DNA from 2 places in the Corynebacterium sp. HMSC034A01 genome. Region 1 is predicted to be linked to the other one. Evidence: predicted binding sites of a transcription regulator. Region 1 holds the regulator's gene; the other holds the start of a gene.
What was found. Region 1 encodes LexA, which represses DNA repair genes until DNA is damaged. Its sites were predicted from a motif close to CGAACANNTGTTCG; they were not measured.

Region 1 (9,173 bases):
GTGTGGCGTCAAGGCTCTATCGACTACGCGCTGCGCTACAAGTTCGAACCGGGCGATCCTTTCGACGGCGTCACCGTAGACGTTCCCGTGCCCCTTTTGGCCAATCTGCGGCCGGAGGGTTTTGACTGGCTGGTGCCGGGTCTGCGCTCGGAGCTTGCCGCGGAATACATCCGCACGCTACCGAAGGCCCTGCGCAAGACCGTGGTGCCGGCGCCTGACTTCGCTGAGCGAGCCCTCGACGCAATCCAGGCGCAGCAGGACGCCGACGGTGCCGACGAGAACGAGCTGTGCGAAACCCCGTTTGCAGATGCGCTCGCGGATGCGCTGCGCAGCGTCGGTGGGCGCGGCATCAACGGCACCGATTTCAACCCGTCTGCGCTTCCAAAGCATCTGAGGGTGACGTTTGCTGCGATTGACCGCCGCGGGAAGATTGTCGACCACGACACGGATCTCGGCGCGCTAAAGCGCCGCCAGGCTGGCAAGATCAAGTCATCGGTGTCCAAAGCCGGACGCACCTCCGAGTCGGACGCCGTGGCGAAGTGGACCACCGATTCACTCGGTGCGGTGCCGGAGACAGTAAGCACGACTATCGACGGTAACGAGGTTGACGCCTACCCGGCACTCGAGGCCACCAAGGACGGCGTGAAGGTCACCGTGCACCCGACGAAGGCCGCCGCGGACGCCTCCATGGTTACGGCAACACTGACGTTGCTGTTGCGCGAGATCACGGTCAACGCCGGGCAGATGACGAAGGGGCTGCCGCTGCGCCAGAAGGTCGCGGTGGACCGTTACCCGCACGGCGGCGCCGCAGGGCTTGTGGAGGATGCCCGCGTCGCGGTGATCCGCGACCTGATGTTCTCCTCCGGCGGGCCGGTGCGCTCCCCCGAAGAGTTCGGCGCGCTCGTAGACGAAATCAAACCCCAGGTCGCTGGTGGGGTGCGCCGCGTGGTGGTGACGCTGGCGCCCGCGCTCGCGGAGTACGCGAACATCGCCGCGGAACTCCAGCAATGGGAGGGCCCGGCTATCGACGACATGCGGTCGCAGCTGCAGTTCTTCCTGCCGAAGCATGCGGTGACTGTCCACGGCATCGGGCACTTGCAGCATCTGCCCCGCTACATCGACGCAATGCGGATCCGGTTGGAGGACATGCGCCTGGATCCAGACCGCGACGCCGACAGGCAGTCGGTGGTTGACTCGGTGAAGGCCTATTTGGCCCAACGCATGAAGGCGTTGCCCGCTGGCCGCACGAAGACGAAGGCGTACAAGGACATTTTGTGGCTGATTGAGGAGCTGCGTGTGAGCTTGTTTGCGCAGCGGCTGGGAACGCCGAAGCCGGTGAGCCAGCGCCGCATTGAGAAGAAGATTGACGCGCTGCGTTAGCTGCGAAAGCGTGGGTTAGAAGTCTTCGCGGTCGCGGCGGCGCATGAGCCGGATTTCGGACTCGAAGTCGTCCGCGCTTTCGAAAGACTTGTACACGGACGCGAAACGCAAGTACGCCACCTCGTCGAGGGCGCGAAGTGGCTCAAGGACGGCCAAACCGATCTCGTGGGCGGGCACTTGCGAGCTTCCTTGCGCGCGCACGGTTTCTTCGACTTCTTGGGCAAGGCGTTTCAATGCGTCGTCGGTGACATCTCGGCCCTGGCATGCTCGACGCACGCCGACGATAAGCTTGTCGCGATCGAACGGTTCACTCACGCCGTTGCGTTTCACAACGGTCAGCACGGCCTTTTCTATCGTGGTGAAACGCCCCCCGCACTCAGTGCACTCTCTGCGCCGCCGAATGGCGGAGCCGGCTTCGACCAGCCGCGAGTCAGTCACACGAGATTGTTCGTTGTGGCAAAAGGGACAAAACACGGATCTCCACCCCTAGAGTATTCAAGGCTTGGCGTAGCCGTGAGTCTACGCCTTGTCTAGCGCGCAGTTGCCACTGCGGCGGCGTCGGCCGCCTGGCCATGGGTCATCGAGGACGGATCCTCGTCCTGCGCAGAAAAGACACCGCCGAACGCGGAACCGATAAGCAACGCTGCAGTCATGCACACGCCAAGCAGGACCGTATCGCGCGTCTCGTGCCGTGTTTCGAACGGATTCGCATCAGAGGGACCGTCCAAAACTTCACTACGGATCGGGCGCGCATCCGTTCGATGGGAAGTAGAAATCGCTCGAACACCGGCGCCGCCCGACCGACGCTTTGACACAGAATCAACGTCCCACACCTCTGCCGGGGGAACTACAGATGCGGCGCCGGAGCGCGATACGAATGTGTTGTGTACTGGATTGATTGCAACGGACATAGTGCGTCTCCCTTCTTTCTGCGGCACACTTTACGTACGGTGCCGACACGTTCGAATGCCATAACGTTCATATGTTCGAATACGCTTACGTGTTCGATTTATAGCATTGCGCCCGACCCGTGTCCACCCAATGTTTGCAACCATCGAACATAAGTGCCCTATCTGGTAGGTTCGTAGGCGCATCACACCGCCGAGTCCAAGGAGAACGTCATGGCACGAAAGAAGTCCGATCCAGGCAACCCGGATTACAACGCGCTGTCTGACCGTCAGCGCCGCATCCTCCAGGTGATCCAAGACGCTGTAGTCCTGCGCGGCTACCCGCCAAGCATCCGCGAGATCGGTGACGCGGCGGGTTTGCAGTCCACATCCTCTGTCGCGTACCAGCTCAAGGAATTGGAGAAGAAGGGGTTCCTTCGCCGCGATCCGAACAAGCCGCGTGCCGTGGATCTGCGTCAAATGCCAGAGACCGGGCGCAAGAAGCGCAAACCGCAGGAGGCGAAGCCGGAGGATTCCGGCAATGCCCGCTACGTGCCGGTGGTTGGTCAGATCGCGGCAGGTGCACCGATCCTCGCTGAGGAGAATGTGGACACCTACTACCCGCTGCCCGAGGAGTTGCTCGGCGACGGCGATGTGTTCATGCTCAAAGTCGTCGGCGAGTCCATGCGCGAGGCGGGAATCCTCGACGGCGACTGGGTGGTTGTCCGCTCCCAGCCGAATGCGGAGGAAGGCGAGTTCGTCGCAGCACTTCTGGACGGTGAGGCGACGGTCAAGGAGTTCCACCGCGATTCCACCGGCGTGTGGCTCTTGCCCCACAACGATGCCTTCGAGCCGATCAAGGGCGATGAGGCGGAGATCATGGGGCGAGTTATTTCGGTGTTCCGTACTCTGTAATCGGTGCGTTTGCACCGTTTACACACAAACCGGATACAGCACAGCCAGAATCGCAGGAGATCGATGTACGCCGAGGAGCGTAGACGCCAGATTGCGTCTTTGACCGCAGTTGAAGGCCGCGTCATTGTCACTGAGTTGGCGCAGCGCTTCAACGTCACCGCGGAGACGATCCGGCGTGACCTTTCGGCGTTGCACGACGAGGGCGTGGTGCACCGCGTCCACGGCGGCGCGGTTGCGAGTCAGTCCTACCGTTCTACTGAAATCCCGCTGGATGCCCGGCAACGCGCCTCCCTTGCGGCCAAAGCCGCGATTGCAGAGACTGCGCTGAAGTTCGTGCCCGATACGCAAAGCTGCACTATCTTCTTGGACTCGGGCACAACGATCAGCAGCTTGGGCAAGCGTCTGGCGGAGACCCGCGGGAATCGGGAGTACTCGGTAGTGACCAATTCCATCCCGACCGCCTTGGAGCTGAGCGATTCCGGGTTGCACGACGTGCAGCTGCTCGGTGGCAGTGTCCGGCCGATCAGCCAGGCAGTCGTCGGCAGTACCGCGCTTCGCACCCTCGCGCTTTTGCGCGCCGACGTGGCGTTCGTGGGCACTAACGCGTTGTCCATCGGCCACGGCCTATCCACCGTGGACGCCCAAGAGGCTGCGGTGAAAGCTGCAATGGTGACCAACGCCCGCAGGGTTGTCGTGTTGTGCGATTCCACGAAACTGGGCAACGACTACGTGGTGAGCTTCGCGCCGCTGACGGATATTGATGTGGTGATCACGGACGCCGAAGCGCCCTCTGCCTTCGTGGATGAGCTACGTTCGCACGGTATTGAGGTCGTGCTCGCGCAGCCCTAGCAGCCTAGTAGTGTCTCGCCCCGCGCGTTCCGCTGGGGCGCTCTGTGACTTTCTGCGCGAATATGGTGGCATCTTCGCCAGTTTGCGACCTACACTCGTTGCAGACCTGAATGAAAAACAAAGGAAAGGACACCCGAATGGCTTCCAAGACTGTGAAGGTCGGTTCCACCGTCGGGCTGCACGCACGCCCGGCCACGGTGATCGCGGACGCTGCCGGCGAGTACGACGATGAGATTCTGCTGACCTTTGTCGGCGGCGATGATGACGACGAGACGGACGCCGCTTCCTCGCTGATGATTATGGCGATGGGTGCGGAGCACGGCGACGAGGTCACCGTCACTTCCGACAACGCCGACGCCGTCGAGAAGATTGCGGCCCTGATCGAGCAGAACCTCGACGAGGAGTAAGCACTCTTCGCTTTACGACGAGCTCACGCCCGGGCATACGTCGCCCGGGCGTTTTCATGTGCAGTGATGCACCGCCCGCTAGAAGGTGGACGGCTTCGGCACCTCGAAGTCCTTGCGGTACTGCCCCTCCCCTAACGTGTCGTACGCCCAGCGCATCAGCGGGTAGATCACGATGATGCCAACCGAGCCCAGCGCGATGCCTTCTAACGTCACAGCGCCCACATCCAGGGTGAGGTTGCCGATGCCCACAATCAGCGCAACCGCGGCCGCCGTCAGGTTCGCGGGATCGGTGAAGTCCACCTTGTTGTCCTGCCAGATGCGCACGCCCAGCATGCCGATGAGCCCGTAGAGGACCAGGCACGCGCCGCCGAGCACACCAGCTGGGATGGTGAAGATCACGGCGCCGAACTTCGGGATGAACGCCAGCACGATCGCAAACGCGGCGGCGACCCAGTACGCGGCTGTGGAGTACACCTTCGTCGCCGCCATTACTCCGATGTTTTCTGCGTACGTGGTGGTGCCGGAGCCGCCGAAACCGCCGGCGAGCGTGGTGGCAATGCCGTCGCCGATCAGCGCGCGGCCCTGCATGTCGTCGAGGTTGCGCCCGGTCATCTCGGACACAGCCTTGACGTGGCCGACGTTCTCCGCGATCAGCACGACCAACACGGGCAGAGTCACCAGCACCGCGGAAACGTGGAACTCCGGGCTGTGGAACTGTGGCAGTCCGATCCACGGCGCGTCGCCGATGGTTTGCAGCGCGTCGTCGCCCAAGCCACCCGTCAAAGCGGCGAACAGCCATCCGGCAAGCACACCGGCGAGGATGGACAAGCGAGAGAGCAGTCCGCGGGTGGCCACGGTGACCACCACAACCGTCAGCAGTGTCACCGCCGCCACCCAGGGTTGGGTTTGCACGTTTGAGACCGCAGTTGGCGCGAGGTTGAAGCCGATGAGCGCGACGATGGCGCCAGTCACCACAGGCGGCATAACCGCGTCGATGACGCGCTTGCCCGCCCATTCGACGACGATGCCGACGAGGATGAGCGCCACACCGGTCAGCAGCACTCCGCCCAGCTGCGCGCCGACGCCGTACTGCTGCGAGGCCGTCAGTGGTGCGATAAACGCGAAGGACGAGCCCAGGTAGCTGGGGACTTTGTTGCGGGTGATCAGCAAAAAGATGATGGTGCCCAGGCCGGAGAACAGCAGTGTGGTGTTCACCGGGAATCCTGTCAGGGTGGGCACCAGTAGTGTGGCGCCGAACATGGCTACCACGTGCTGCATGCCGATGCCGATGGTGCGCGGCCAGCTCAGCCGCTCGTCCGGGGCGACAACAGCCCCGGGGCGCACAGTGCGCCCGTCTCCGTGGAGGGTCCAACCGAAAGTGTGAGTCACGAAATGCCATTATCACCCCGCCAGCTGAAATTTCCTGCTCCGGGGGTAGCCGGCGGGCAAAGTACACAGCTCTCAGGGTGCCCTTGCTATTTTGAGCATCATGGAAATCATTGTGCGCCCCACCGCCGATGAAGTCGGCGTGTCCGCAGCTGACATCATCGAACCGTTCGTGCGCGATGGCGCGACGCTCGGCCTGGCCACGGGTTCGACCCCGAACCCCACGTACATGGAGCTGGCCCGCCGCCACCGCGAGGAGAATCTGAGCTTCGCGCAGTGCGACGCGTTCCTCCTGGACGAGTACGTCGGGCTGGAACGCTCCGACGAGCAGTCCTACTACGCAACCATCCGCCGCGAGTTCACCGACCACATCGACATCGACGATGCGAAGGTGCAGTCTCTCGACGGCCGCTCGGCCGACCCCGAGGCAGAGGCCCGCAGCTACGAGGAGCGCATCACCGCCGCCGGCGGCGTGGACGTGCAGATCCTCGGCGTAGGCGCCAACGGCCACATCGCGTTCAACGAGCCGCCCAGCGCGCTGGATTCGCGCACCCGCGAGATCGACCTGCACCCCACCACCGTGGCGGACAACGCCCGCTTCTTCGACAACGAGGACCAGGTGCCGCGCAAGGCACTGACCCAGGGCGTGGGCACCATCATGGAGGCGCACACCATCGTGCTCATCGCCACCGGCCCGAACAAGGCTGACGCGGTCAAGGCCCTCGTTGAAGGCCCGGTGACCCCGGGCTGCCCGGCGTCGGTCCTGCAAAACCACCCCCGCACCACGGTCATCCTCGATGAGGATGCCGCGGCCAAGCTTGAGCGCTAGCTAGCTGACCACGAACTCCGCGTACTGCTCGGCCAGGACGCGGGGCAGGCGGACGTCGATACGCGTTCCTGCCTCTTCGTATTCCTCCGAGCGCACCGTGCCCTCGTCGTGGACGCGACTGACCACGTCGCCGCGGGTATACGGCACCACCATGGTCACGTGCGCGTCGATGGAGTTGAGGTGCTGCTCGATGCGCGCTTCCAACTCCTCGATGCCTTCGCCGGTCAGCGCGGAGACGAACACGGCCGTGCGCCCGGTCTTCTCAAACGCGTGGCGCAGCTCGGCCAGCACGAGCGGGTCGGCCTCGTCGATTTTGTTCACCACCACGATTTCAGGCGGCATTTCTTCGCCGGAATCGCGGGTGACCTCCGCAAGGACCTCGTTGACGGCCTCGATCTGCTTCAGCGGGAACGCGTCCGAGCCGTCCACAACGTGCAGCACAAGGTCTGCGCCCGCAACCTCTTCAAGCGTGGACTTGAACGCCTCGACCAGTTGGGTGGGCAGGTGGCGCACGAACCCGACGGTGTCGGTGAGCACCACGTTGCGCCCGTCCGCGAGTTTCGCCTTGCGTGTGGACGGATCCAGGGTGGCAAACAGCGCGTCTTCCACCAGCACACCTGCGCCAGTCATCGCGTTGATCAGCGAGGACTTACCCGCGTTGGTGTAGCCGGCAATCGCGATCTTCGGGATCGTGGAGCGCTGGCGCTGCGCGCGCTTGACCTCGCGTGCCGTAGTCATGTCGCGCAGCTGGTGGCGCAGCTTGGCCATCTCGGTGCGCAGGCGGCGACGGTCCGCCTCGATACGCGTCTCACCGGGACCACGCAGGCCCACACCGCCGTTGGAGCCGGCGCGGCCGCCGGCCTGGCGCGACAGGTTGCCGCCCCAACCACGGGTGCGGCTGTAGAGGTACTCCATCTGTGCAAGGCTCACCTGGGCTTTGCCCTCCTTGCTCTTCGCGTGCTGGGCGAAGATGTCCAGGATGAGCATGGTGCGGTCGATCACTTTGATCTTCAGCGCTTCCTCGAGCGCAATCATCTGCGACGGCGACAGCTCGCCGTCGAAAATCACCGTGTCCGCACCGGTGGCCTGCACGATCTCGCGCAGCTCCGCCACCTTGCCCGAGCCGATGTAAGTGCCCGGGTCCGGCTTGTCGCGCTTCTGGTACAGCATGTCCAGCACCTCGGCTCCGGCGGTTTTCGCCAGCGCCGCCAGCTCCCACATGCTCGCCTCAATCTCCTTTACTGTGCCTTCGGTCCAGGCGCCGACGAGAAGGACTTGTTCGATGCGGAGCTTGCGGTACTCCACCTCGTAGATGTCGACGTGGTCTTCGGAGCGCAGCTCCGTGGCTCCGGCAACGGAGCGGAACGAGTTGCGGTCCGCCAGGTCAAGGGCGCCGACGGTGGGTTCCGCGCCGGGCTGTGGCTCGTTGTGGCGAAACGCCTGTCGCAGCAGCTCTTCGTGGGTGCGTTGCTCGGGCGTCAGTTCGTCTTCAAGCAAAAAGCGATCTTTCCTGTGTGTTGAATCTGTCACTGTCATATCTACCCGATAGAACGCGGAAAGGCCCAGGATTCTTCCCGGTCGGGGCGATTGACTAGAATCTACGGCCATGAGCACAGCAGTGAGCACCGATCTTTCCGCACTCGGCTTGAGCTTCAACAAGTGGCAGGACGCGGTCGAAGCCGCGATTGCCACCGACCGCCTCGCTGTCGTCGGCGAGGTCCGCGGCGGCCAGCTGATCCAGTACACCGACCCGTCGGGCGCGCAGCTGAACATCCTGGCTGTGGAGCCGTTTGCCACCTTCGCGGGATTCGAGTCGGTCACCCGCACCTACGCGCACATCACGCCGCTTAACGACGTCGTCGCGCTGGCCGATGTGGTCGATCCCCGCGGCAACGCCATGGCATCGCTGACGGTGAACCTCGCGCAGGAGCCGTTGCTTGTGGACGATCCCGCGCTCGAGTGGCAGGAGCTCTCCGTCACGGCGCTGGGCCTTGCTGTTGACCACTACGAATCCACCGAGGCCTACCTGGCGAAGCACCCGGGCGCCGTCGTCGGCACCGTGGCCTCCCCCGGCGCCGAGGCCGTGGCAAACGGCAGCGCCACCACCCCGGACGCGAGCGCTGAGTTTTCGGCGCGCGTGCTGGAGGCGGAGTACCGCACCTCCGCGCTGACAGGTCAGCGCTTCATCCACGTCTCCGTCGACGCGGCGTTCCCGTTCGACGTGTGCCTGCCCGACGGCGAGTTGCCCGCGCGCGATTCCGTAATCGCCGGCACCGCCGTCATGGCCGGTTCCATCCCGACGCCTTCCGGCGGCGGCTGCGGAGGCTGCGGCGGATCCTGCGGGTGCGGCGGCCACTAGCCGTTACAAGGGCCTGCCGATGAGTTCACCGAACAGGGATCTCTCACGCGCGTTAATCGGCGCACTCGTGCTCGCTGCCGTTGTGCTGCTGGTGTTCACGCTCAAACTGCCGGGGCTTTTGCTGTCGGCACTGCTGATCATCAGTGCGATCTTGCTCGTGC
Region 2 (9,173 bases), on a different contig from region 1:
GATGCTCATGCTCGGGAGCGCCGTCGACCACGCGCTTCCAGCGACAAAGTGGGCTGATGGAGTCACAGTGGAATCCCACGAGCTTGGTGTTGTGTTCCGCCCATCAAAACCGAACGGGAGGTGGGCAGTTTCGCTTTGGGACGGCCCCACAGGCGCCAAGGACATGCTCTGGCGCCCAGATGTCGCGGCCGCCGCGGAGCTGTCCGGCACCACGATTTTGGACGTGGACTCAGTGGCAGATGCCACCAGGGCTGTGGAATTGGTCGGCGCCGAGGTGGTGTGGGCACTCGGCGACGTAGCGTTGCCGCCGGCAGACCGCTACATCGTCACCTTTCCCACCACGCAACCTGCGGTGGACGGGTTTATCCAGGTCAGGGCCGGTTCTGGCCTTGAGGGCACCGAGTACCACGCCGACGGGTTCATCTCCACGCCGGCGGAGATCCGCCGCCGGGTCACAGACGCCGCCGAGGAGCTCTAGCCCAGAACAGACTCGGCTTCGTCCACCTCGTCGAAGGTGGGCTCGTCAACCTCGGCGAGGAAGAACTGGGCGCCGTTGGCGTCGTGCACGCCGGCAGTCCCGTTCTCGGGGCCAAACTCCACCCCGCCGCCGAGGTTTTCCACCTGCGTGCAGGCCGCGTCCACGTCGCGCACGCCGAAGTAGCTGAACCACTGGGCGTGTTCGCCGACGAACATGCCCAAAAACGGCGCCCCGTCCTCCACCGCGACGAAGTAGCCGTCCTCCTCGCGGATCTCCCAGTCGAACAGCTCGCCGTAGAAGTCGATGGCGTCCATGCTCGGAGCCGAGTACTCGTACCACACCGGCACACCCGGCTCACCTGCGGCGAAGAAGCGCTCCTCCGGGTCCTTCAGACCGAACAGGCCACCGGCGGGGTCCTGGCAGAGTGTGACGGATTCATCTGCACTGAGCACCTTGCCGCCCAGCTTTTCCACGTTCTCCGGGCTGCCGATAAACGACGTCACCCACATGTCCATCTGCGCCGGCACAATGCCAGCCACCGGCAGGCCCTCTTTCCGGGCGATACCGTCCACGATCTCCCAGCCCAAAAGCTCGGAGTAGAAGTGGGTGGACTTGAGCTGGTTCTGGGTGACCAAGTCCTGCCAGAACGGCATGCCTTCCTTGCCTTCGAATGCGGGCATTACAGGTTCCTCCACTTCTCGGGGTCGAAGTCGTCGTTGGCGGTGCGCTCGTCGAAGTAGTCGCCGTCGTCTCCGTCGACTACAACCGTGGCCGAATCAGCCCCAAGGCCGACGGTATCGCCGTCGATAAGCGAGTGCCCCCTCGAGGTGACCACCTCGTTGTTGACGGTGACCTCGCCGGAGCTGATGGCCTCCTTGGCGTGGCCGCCGGATTCTGCGAGGTTGGCCAGTTTGAGAAATTGGCCGAGTTTGATCGTGTCGCCTGAAATGGGCACGTCGATATGCATGGCCGACAGTCTAGCGTTCTGCCTGATCCACCGGCATTATGCTCATCGTGTCGATGTTGACGTGCGCCGGCAGGCTGGCCACCCACCGCACGGCCTCCGCGATGTCGTCCGCGGAGAGATTCTGCTTGCCCTCGTAGACCTTGTTTGCGCGCTGCTCGTCGCCTTTGAATCTGTTCAGGGAGAAGTCCGTCTTCACCCGGCCCGGGTCGATCTCGCACACACGGATGTTGTTCTCCGCCTCCTCGCGCCTGAACGCCCTGGTCACGCCGCGGAGTCCGTGCTTGGCGGCGTTGTAGCCCGACCCGCCCTTGTACGCGTCCGTGCCAGCCACCGACCCGATGTTCACCACCAGCCCGTTCGACGCCTTGAGCTGCGGGTACAGCGCGCGGGTGACGCGCATCGTGCCCATCACGTTGGTCTGGAACATCCACTCCCAGTCCGCGTCGTCCGCGTCGCGCAAAAAGTCCAGCTCCTTCGCGCCGCCGGCGTTGTTGACCAGTAGATCGACGCGGTCAAGCTCCGCAAGCTTCTCGACGCTCCCTCGGTCCACCACGTCCAACTCCATCGCCACCCCACCGATCTCGTCCGCGATGCTCTGGCACTTCTCCAGGCGCCGCGCCGCCACGACGACCTTCCAGCCGTCCTTGGCCAGCGCCCTGCATGTGGCCTCCCCGATACCGGCCGATCCGCCAGTGACTACTGCTACCTTCTGCTCGCTCATGAGCCGAAGTGTAGGCCCTCCCACAGCATCCAGAGTGCTAATGCGATGAAGATGCTGCCCGTGATGACGTCGATAAGCTTGCTGTACTTGACGATCAGCTGCGACATTGCTTGGACTGCCAGCGCAAAGCCGGTGAACCAGATGGTGCCCGTGATAGCCATGACCGGCGCGGCGATCCACCCGAGGTGCGCGAACTGGGCGAAGATGGCGCCGAAGAACAGGATCGCTTTCGGGTTGGACAGGTTGGTGAGCAAGCCCGTGAGCAGCGGCCTCGGCACCCGCTTCGTGGCGGGGATCTCCGGGTCGGAGGCACGGATGGCGCCGATGCCCATCCACAGCAGGTAGGCTCCGCCCACGATCTGGAGCACCGACAAAACCTGCGGAAATGCCTGAATCAGCGCACTTAGGCCCGCCAGGGATGCGACGATCCAGATGGTGTTGCCGAGCATGATGCCCAGCGCGCACATCACGCCCGACCTGCGGTCCTTCGACCCCACGCGGATGATCTGCACCAAGTCCGGGCCGGGGCTCGCGATCGCCGCAAGCCACACACCGAGTAACGCAATCATGTCGCCTCCATTTGCCGCATGGTGATGTTCAGCCGGCCTTCGAGCAGGTCGGACGTGCCCTTTCTAGCGCCGAGGACGCCATGTTTCGCCCTCCTGGCTGGACCGCCAAAGACGACAACGTCGCCGGACAGGAGCAGCGTATCGCGCCCAGCGATGCGGAAGATCGTGTCCTGGCCGAACGACAGGCTGACCACCGCATTCTCCGACTTTTCCTCCGCATCCACGTGCTGGCCCATCCCCTTGCCCGGCGGGTAGAAGTTCACCAGCGCTGTTTCAATTCTTGGGGTCGGGCCGACTAGCGGGTCTACTTCCCTCGCCTTGGCCATGACGTTATCCGCGATGGCCTGGAAGTTCCCGGGGATCGGCGGCACTGGGTAGCCGTCGACCTCCCTGACCATGCGGTACGGGTTCGTGGCCCAGAACCAGCCCAGCGAGAGCAGCCAGGCATCCATGTGGCCGTGGCCGACCTTTGGACGTCGCATAGCAACGGGCGTCCCCGCTGCCATTCGTGCCAGCTCGCGCGCCTGGGCGACCAATTCCTCCTGCTCAGCGGGCGTGAAGAAGGCAGGCAAATGGACCGCACCAGGGATGATGCGGGCGGGCGGCCGCGGAATGACGAGCACGGGAATAATGTAGCGCACCAGCGCGTCAGTGTCGAACACATGAGTGGTTTTCGTTTTCTTTTTCCTGGCCTACCCCTTGACAGTCGTGCACCTGTTCTATATTGTTGAGCATATCACGACGAGAGGGGCGACCGTGACCACCGCCACCACAGCACCGAAAAAATTTCGCAACCAGCGAGAACACGACCCGGATAGCGAATGCGCCCAGGCCATCCGGGATACGTACTGGACCATGTTTGGGCACTACGCGTACCCCGGTTTCGACGTCGAGGATTTCGACGCCACAGTGACACAACTGCAGCTCGCCACCGGGTGGCACAAAGGGTTTGTCAAGAATGCGATCCTCGGCCACGCCGCGCTGCAAGACCTTCCGCGCCTGCGGGAGCTGCAACAAGAATCGCGCGTGATGGACGTGGGGCACTTGACCGCGGTCTACACCGCCATCGAGGAGCTCGGGGAGGATGTGGACGAGGAAGCACTCATGCTTATCGACGGCATCCTGGTAAACACGTTCACCCCCACCCGCCACGACCAGGCTGTTCCCCAGCGCAAAACCGTCACAGACCGCATCCGTGCCGCGATTAAGCGCATGGATAGGGGTCGCGCCTACGACAAGCGCAAGCGAGAAAAGCGCGAGCAGGACAACTCAGAAAAGTTCGGCATCTACGAGTACCGCGACCGGGCGATCGTGCAGCTGGACACGAATTCTCTGGACGGCCGGAGGATCCAGGCGAACGTCGCCGAGGTTGCGCGCGAGCTCGGCATCAGCACGGCCGACGCGGCTATCATGCTGCTGTCCGGCGAGGCGATCGGCATTGAGGTGACTCCGGTGCTGAACGTGTACGCCCCGAAGAACCGCGCGATCAGCGGCCCGGTCTACCTCCCCGGCAGCGGTTGGACGACACCGGAGGCCACCTCCGCGTTCGAAGACTGGTTGGCAAGAACGTTCCCCGTCACGCGCGATCTGGAGAAAGAGGGCGAAAAGGTGCTGCAGGGCTACGGCCCCGGCGAGGGCATGCGCCACGCCGTGTACGCCCGCAACCGCACCTGCATCTACCCGGAGTGCAACCGTCCCGCCGAGCAGTGCCAGCTGGACCACCGCATCCCCTACGAGGAGGGCGGCCGCACCGAGGTGGACAACCTTTTCCCCCTGTGCCAGCACCACCACAACATGAAGACCGACCGCCGGATTTTCTACATCCCCGACCCCTACTCCGGCGACATCATCTGGCTATTCGCCGACGGCACCTATGTCGTCACCGCCGAAGAGGGCCTGTTGCGCGACCAGATCACACCGTTTAACCCGCGGTGGCAGTCCAGTATGTCCGCCGTGCGCAAAAATCGCTCCCGGGCTGCGGAGTTTTTCGCCAAAGGCCACACAATCCTGGACACCTTCGAGCAGGACCTGGACCTCGAACAGGCCACCGCCGCGATCAAAGACTTAGAGCAGGAGTACGGCATGAAATTCGGGTTCACTCCAGAGATGCCATACGTGGAACCGCTCCCCGAAGAGCCGGTTGAGGCCCCGTTCCCCGACCCGGAGGAGGAAGAACACTAACGCAAGTAAAACCGATCCACCACCTCGTACTTTGGGCCGCCACTTCGGCCCTTGCCCAGGTGTGACTCCAGCAGCAGCACTTCATCGGCGGCGAATTCAGGGCCGGTGTAGATGGCGAGGGCGTGGGCGTGGTCGTCGAGAAGCCATGGATCCCTTGTGCGAGTGCCGGTCCGCGCGACGGTCAGGTGTGCGCGCTGCCGGCGGCGCATGTCGGGGTCGAGCTGGCAGTCCGCCATCAGGTCTTTCAGCGGTGCTTTGTCGCCGCCGACCCCGATCCACATGGTGCGCCGATCAAAACACCCGGCTCCTCGGAGGTGCAACCTCAAGGGCCGGGTGAAGGCGGTGGCTTGCGCTAGGTGGTCGGTGACCGCGGCGGCGTCGTTGGGCTGTGACCCGTAGAAGGCGACCGTGATGTGCCAGTTGTCGGGGTCGGCCCAGCGCACTTCTGTGCCCGAGAAGTCCCGGATGGGCCGCAGGGCGGTGATGAGGTGTTCGCGAACATCGGCCGGAGGGACGATCGCTGCGAAGAGGCGTCTCATGGCCCACACGCTACCCTTAATTGCCATGTTTGACCTCGCGAAAATCGGACGGGATTTGCCCGTGTCGCGTGTTATCGACCAGCTGCCGGACAAAGGCCCGCTGGTGGTGGAGGCGCCACCCGGCACGGGCAAAACCACGCTGGTGCCGCCGGCAATCGCGAACAAGGTGGGAAAAACGCTGGTCACGGCACCCAGGAGGGTGGCGGTGCGGGCGGCGGCGCAGCGGCTCGCGCATCTCAGCGACAGCGCCAAAGTCGGCTACAGCATCCGCGGCGAGCACAAGGACGGCGAGCTCGTCGAATTTGTCACGCCGGGCGTGCTGCTCAATCGCCTGCTCAAGGACCCGGGCCTGGAGGGCGTCAACGCGGTGGTGATCGACGAGGTGCACGAGCGCCAGCTGGACACTGACTTGGTGCTGGCGATGTGCATGGAGGTCGCGCTCTTGCGCGATGACCTGTACCTGGCCGCCATGTCCGCGACGCTGGACGCGCAGAAGTTCGCGGACCACATGGGCGCGCAGGTCCTGTCCACGGAGGCGGTGACGCACCCGCTGGACATCCAGTACGCCCCGCACCCGGAACGGATCCAGGGGACGAAGGAGTTTTATCGTCACGTCGCGGCGCAGACCGACAGTGAGCACCGGACGCTGGTGTTCGTGCCGGGCGTGCGCGAGGTGGACCTGGTGTGCGGGTTCCTCGATGATGCGAGGCCGCTCCACGGCCGCCAGACCAGCAAGGAGCAGGACGAATCTTTGCGGGGGACAAACCGGGTGGTGGTGGCGACGTCGGTGGCGGAGTCGTCGATAACTGTGCCGGGGGTGCGCAAGGTGGTGGACGCCGGGTTGTCCAGAGTTCCCAAGCGCGACAACAGGGGCATGACTGGCCTGGTCACGGTCTCGGAGGCGAAAACCAGCGCTGACCAGCGGGCCGGCCGCGCGGGGCGCGAGGGCCCCGGCGAGGTGGTGCGTGTCTTCTCCCGCGACGAGTACGCGAGGATGCAGCCGGACATCACCCCTGAAATCCTCACCGCGGACCTCACCGGCGCGCTGCTGACCATGAAGGCGTGGGGGTCGCCGGACCTACCGCTTATCGACGAACCAAAGGACCTCACCGAAGCCGAATCCAACCTCGAGCAGCTCGGGGCCACCAAGAACGGCAAAATCACGGAGTTCGGCAAGAAGCTGGCGAGGTTTCCCCTGGACCCGAGACTCGGTGCTGCTCTGTTGGAGTGGGGCTCCCAAGCGGCGCCGATAGTGGCGAGACTTGCCGGGGATTCTCCCCGGCTGCGCCGGCTGGTGCCGGACAAGGGCCCGGTGGATCCGGGCGAGGTGATTGCGAGTGCCTTCCCGCAGTGGATCGCCAAGAAGGTCGGCGATGAGTACCAGCTGGCGTCAGGCACCCGCGCAAAGTTCAACTCGAACGCCGAATGGATCGCGGCCGCGGAGGTGCAACGAACCCACAGCGGGGCAGTCATCCGCGAGGCCGAACCGATCGCGTTTCCGGAGCACCGCGTGGTGGAGGAGACGAAGGCCTACCTGGAAGATGGCAAGGTCAGAGGCCGAAAGGTCGCCAGGATTGGCGCGATCGAGCTCAGCTCCACGCCAGTGAAGCTCACCCCGGACGAGGCGGCGGAGGCGCTGACAGACGTGGACTTTGCCAGCTTCCCGCTGACCAAGGAGGAGCAGCACTTGAAGGAGCGGCTGGACTTCCTGCACGAGACATTGGGCTGGCCGGATGTCAGCCAGGGCGATTACTCGGTGGAGGTACGTGGGGTGGCCGAAGGTGCGTCGATAAGCAATTGCGACATGAGGCAGGCGATGCTGCGCCAACTGGATTGGAAGCAGGTGGCGGAGCTGGATGCTGCGGCGCCGAAGGAGTACCAGTACGGCAGTGGCAGGCCGGTCAAGCGCGTGAAGCTGCAGCACATGTTCGGCCAGAAGGGGCAGACGGTGTCGGGCGTGAAGGTGCTGTACCACCTGCTGTCGCCGGCGGGTAGGCCGCTGGCGGTAACCGACGACTTAGACAGTTTCTGGGAGGGGCCGTACCAGCAGGTGCGCAAAGAGATGCGCGGGCGCTACCCCAAGCACGCGTGGCCCGAGGACCCTACTGGCACTGGGAAATGATGGCGCCGGCGCCAGCGAGGCCCGCGGCGGCGAGGATTGCGGCGATCCCCATGTCCACGTCCTTGGAGTTCAGGTCGCGCAGCTTCACGTCCAGCTGGAACGGCACGTTATCCACCTGCAGTTGCAGGTGGTCCTGGCGCGCCACAAACGGCATGCTCAGCTGAGACGCGAACCCGAGCGGCAAAAGCACCAGCAGCGGCAGGCCGACTCCGAGAGCGGTGGCTGCGCAGCGGTGGGAAACCTCGGGGGCGTACTGGACAAACGCGTCGATGACGGCGCCCTCCTGGGACGCGTCAGACTCTGTGCCCACGGTGACGCTGACGGGGAAGACCTGGGTGGTCTCGTCGGCGAACGTCGCGGTGACCGACCACTCGTAGACGCCGGGGGTGATCTCCTCCCCCGGTTCTAGGTGGATCGCGCCGTCTGGCGTCATCGTTGCCCAGCTAGGCATGGAGTCCGCTTCGTACCATGCCGCGCCGAGTGGCAGCGGGGGTTCAAGGGTGGCGGTAAGCCCCGGAACCACGTTGGTGGTCTCGTACCCATCTTCAGCGTGAGCTGGGGAAACTGTCGCGCAGGCGAGCGCGAGGGCGCTCGTGAGTGCGATAAGTTTGGTGCGCATTTCTCAGGTTTCCTCAGTTGTAGATGTTTATATGGCTTCGGATTATCGATGATTGTAGTGGACAACTCCTGATGTAGTCTTACTCGCCATGTCAAAGCGCACTGTTTCCGTGTGGACCTTGGTCTCACTCATTATCGGATCCACCATCGGGTCCGGCATTTTCGCGCTGCCCCAAAACATCGGTTCAGTAGCCAGCCCGGGCGCCATGCTCACCGGCTGGGCTATCGCAGGCGTGGGAATGCTCTCCATCGCCTTCGTCTTCCAAATCCTGGCGGTGAGAAAACCGCACCTGGATTCCGGAGTCTACTCCTACGTCCGGGCGGGGCTGGGCGACTTCATCGGGTTCACCTCCGGCATGGGCTACTGGCTCGGCTCGGTGATGGCCCAGGGGGGGTACGCCACACTGTTCTTTAACACTCTCGGCTACTACTTCCCGGTCTTCTCCAACCGCTGGGTGCTGGCTATCTCAGTGAGTGCACTGAGCTGGCTGATCTTCTTCGGCCTGACCCGCGGTCTGAAGCAGGCGGCGGTGATGAATGCGGTCACGACCGTGGCGAAACTGCTGCCCATCCTGGCCTTTATTGTGCTGGTGGCGTTCCTCGGGTTCTCCTGGGACCGCTTCACCATGGATTTCTGGGGCTCGCACATCCCCTTCACGGACCAGCTCAAGGGCATCATGCTCTACACCGTCTGGGTGTTCATCGGCATCGAGGGCGCCTCGGTGTACTCCAAGCAGGCGCGCGTGCGTAGCGACGTCGGCAAGGCCACCATCATCGGCTTCCTCTCTGTTTTGGGCCTTTTGGTGGCGGTGTCCACCCTCTCCTACGGCGTGCTCAGCCAGGAAGAGCTGGCGGCGCTTCCGGACAACTCCATGGGCGCGGTGCTCGAGCAAGTGGTTGGACCGTGGGGCGGCGCGCTGATCTCCATCGGCCTGTGCCTGTCTGTTTTGGGCGCGTATGTGTCGTGGCAGATGCTGT

Region 2: HMPREF2791_RS00295 (alpha-ketoglutarate-dependent dioxygenase AlkB) is a predicted target of LexA. The motif match lies at 3,391-3,404, and genes of this name have one in related genera.

The regions. Positions count from the first base shown of each region.
Region 1 is NZ_KV835934.1:39,731-48,903, forward strand. It holds gene hrpA (ATP-dependent RNA helicase HrpA) at 1-1,380, shown strand, start outside; gene nrdR (transcriptional regulator NrdR) at 1,396-1,854, opposite strand; gene HMPREF2791_RS12315 (hypothetical protein) at 1,911-2,033, opposite strand; gene lexA (transcriptional repressor LexA) at 2,502-3,182, shown strand; gene HMPREF2791_RS02710 (DeoR/GlpR family DNA-binding transcription regulator) at 3,246-4,031, shown strand; gene HMPREF2791_RS02715 (HPr family phosphocarrier protein) at 4,169-4,438, shown strand; gene HMPREF2791_RS02720 (uracil-xanthine permease family protein) at 4,517-5,827, opposite strand; gene nagB (glucosamine-6-phosphate deaminase) at 5,928-6,653, shown strand; gene hflX (GTPase HflX) at 6,654-8,189, opposite strand; gene HMPREF2791_RS02735 (hypothetical protein) at 8,260-9,012, shown strand; gene HMPREF2791_RS02740 (hypothetical protein) at 9,032-9,173, shown strand, end outside.
Region 2 is NZ_KV835919.1:25,170-34,342, forward strand. It holds gene HMPREF2791_RS00270 (hypothetical protein) at 1-478, shown strand, start outside; gene HMPREF2791_RS00275 (VOC family protein) at 475-1,158, opposite strand; gene HMPREF2791_RS00280 (RNA-binding S4 domain-containing protein) at 1,158-1,445, opposite strand; gene HMPREF2791_RS00285 (SDR family oxidoreductase) at 1,456-2,166, opposite strand; gene HMPREF2791_RS00290 (LysE family translocator) at 2,163-2,735, opposite strand; gene HMPREF2791_RS00295 (alpha-ketoglutarate-dependent dioxygenase AlkB) at 2,732-3,358, opposite strand; gene HMPREF2791_RS00300 (HNH endonuclease signature motif containing protein) at 3,492-4,916, shown strand; gene thpR (RNA 2',3'-cyclic phosphodiesterase) at 4,913-5,455, opposite strand; gene HMPREF2791_RS00310 (ATP-dependent RNA helicase) at 5,481-7,577, shown strand; gene HMPREF2791_RS00315 (Rib/alpha-like domain-containing protein) at 7,558-8,196, opposite strand; gene HMPREF2791_RS00320 (amino acid permease) at 8,285-9,173, shown strand, end outside.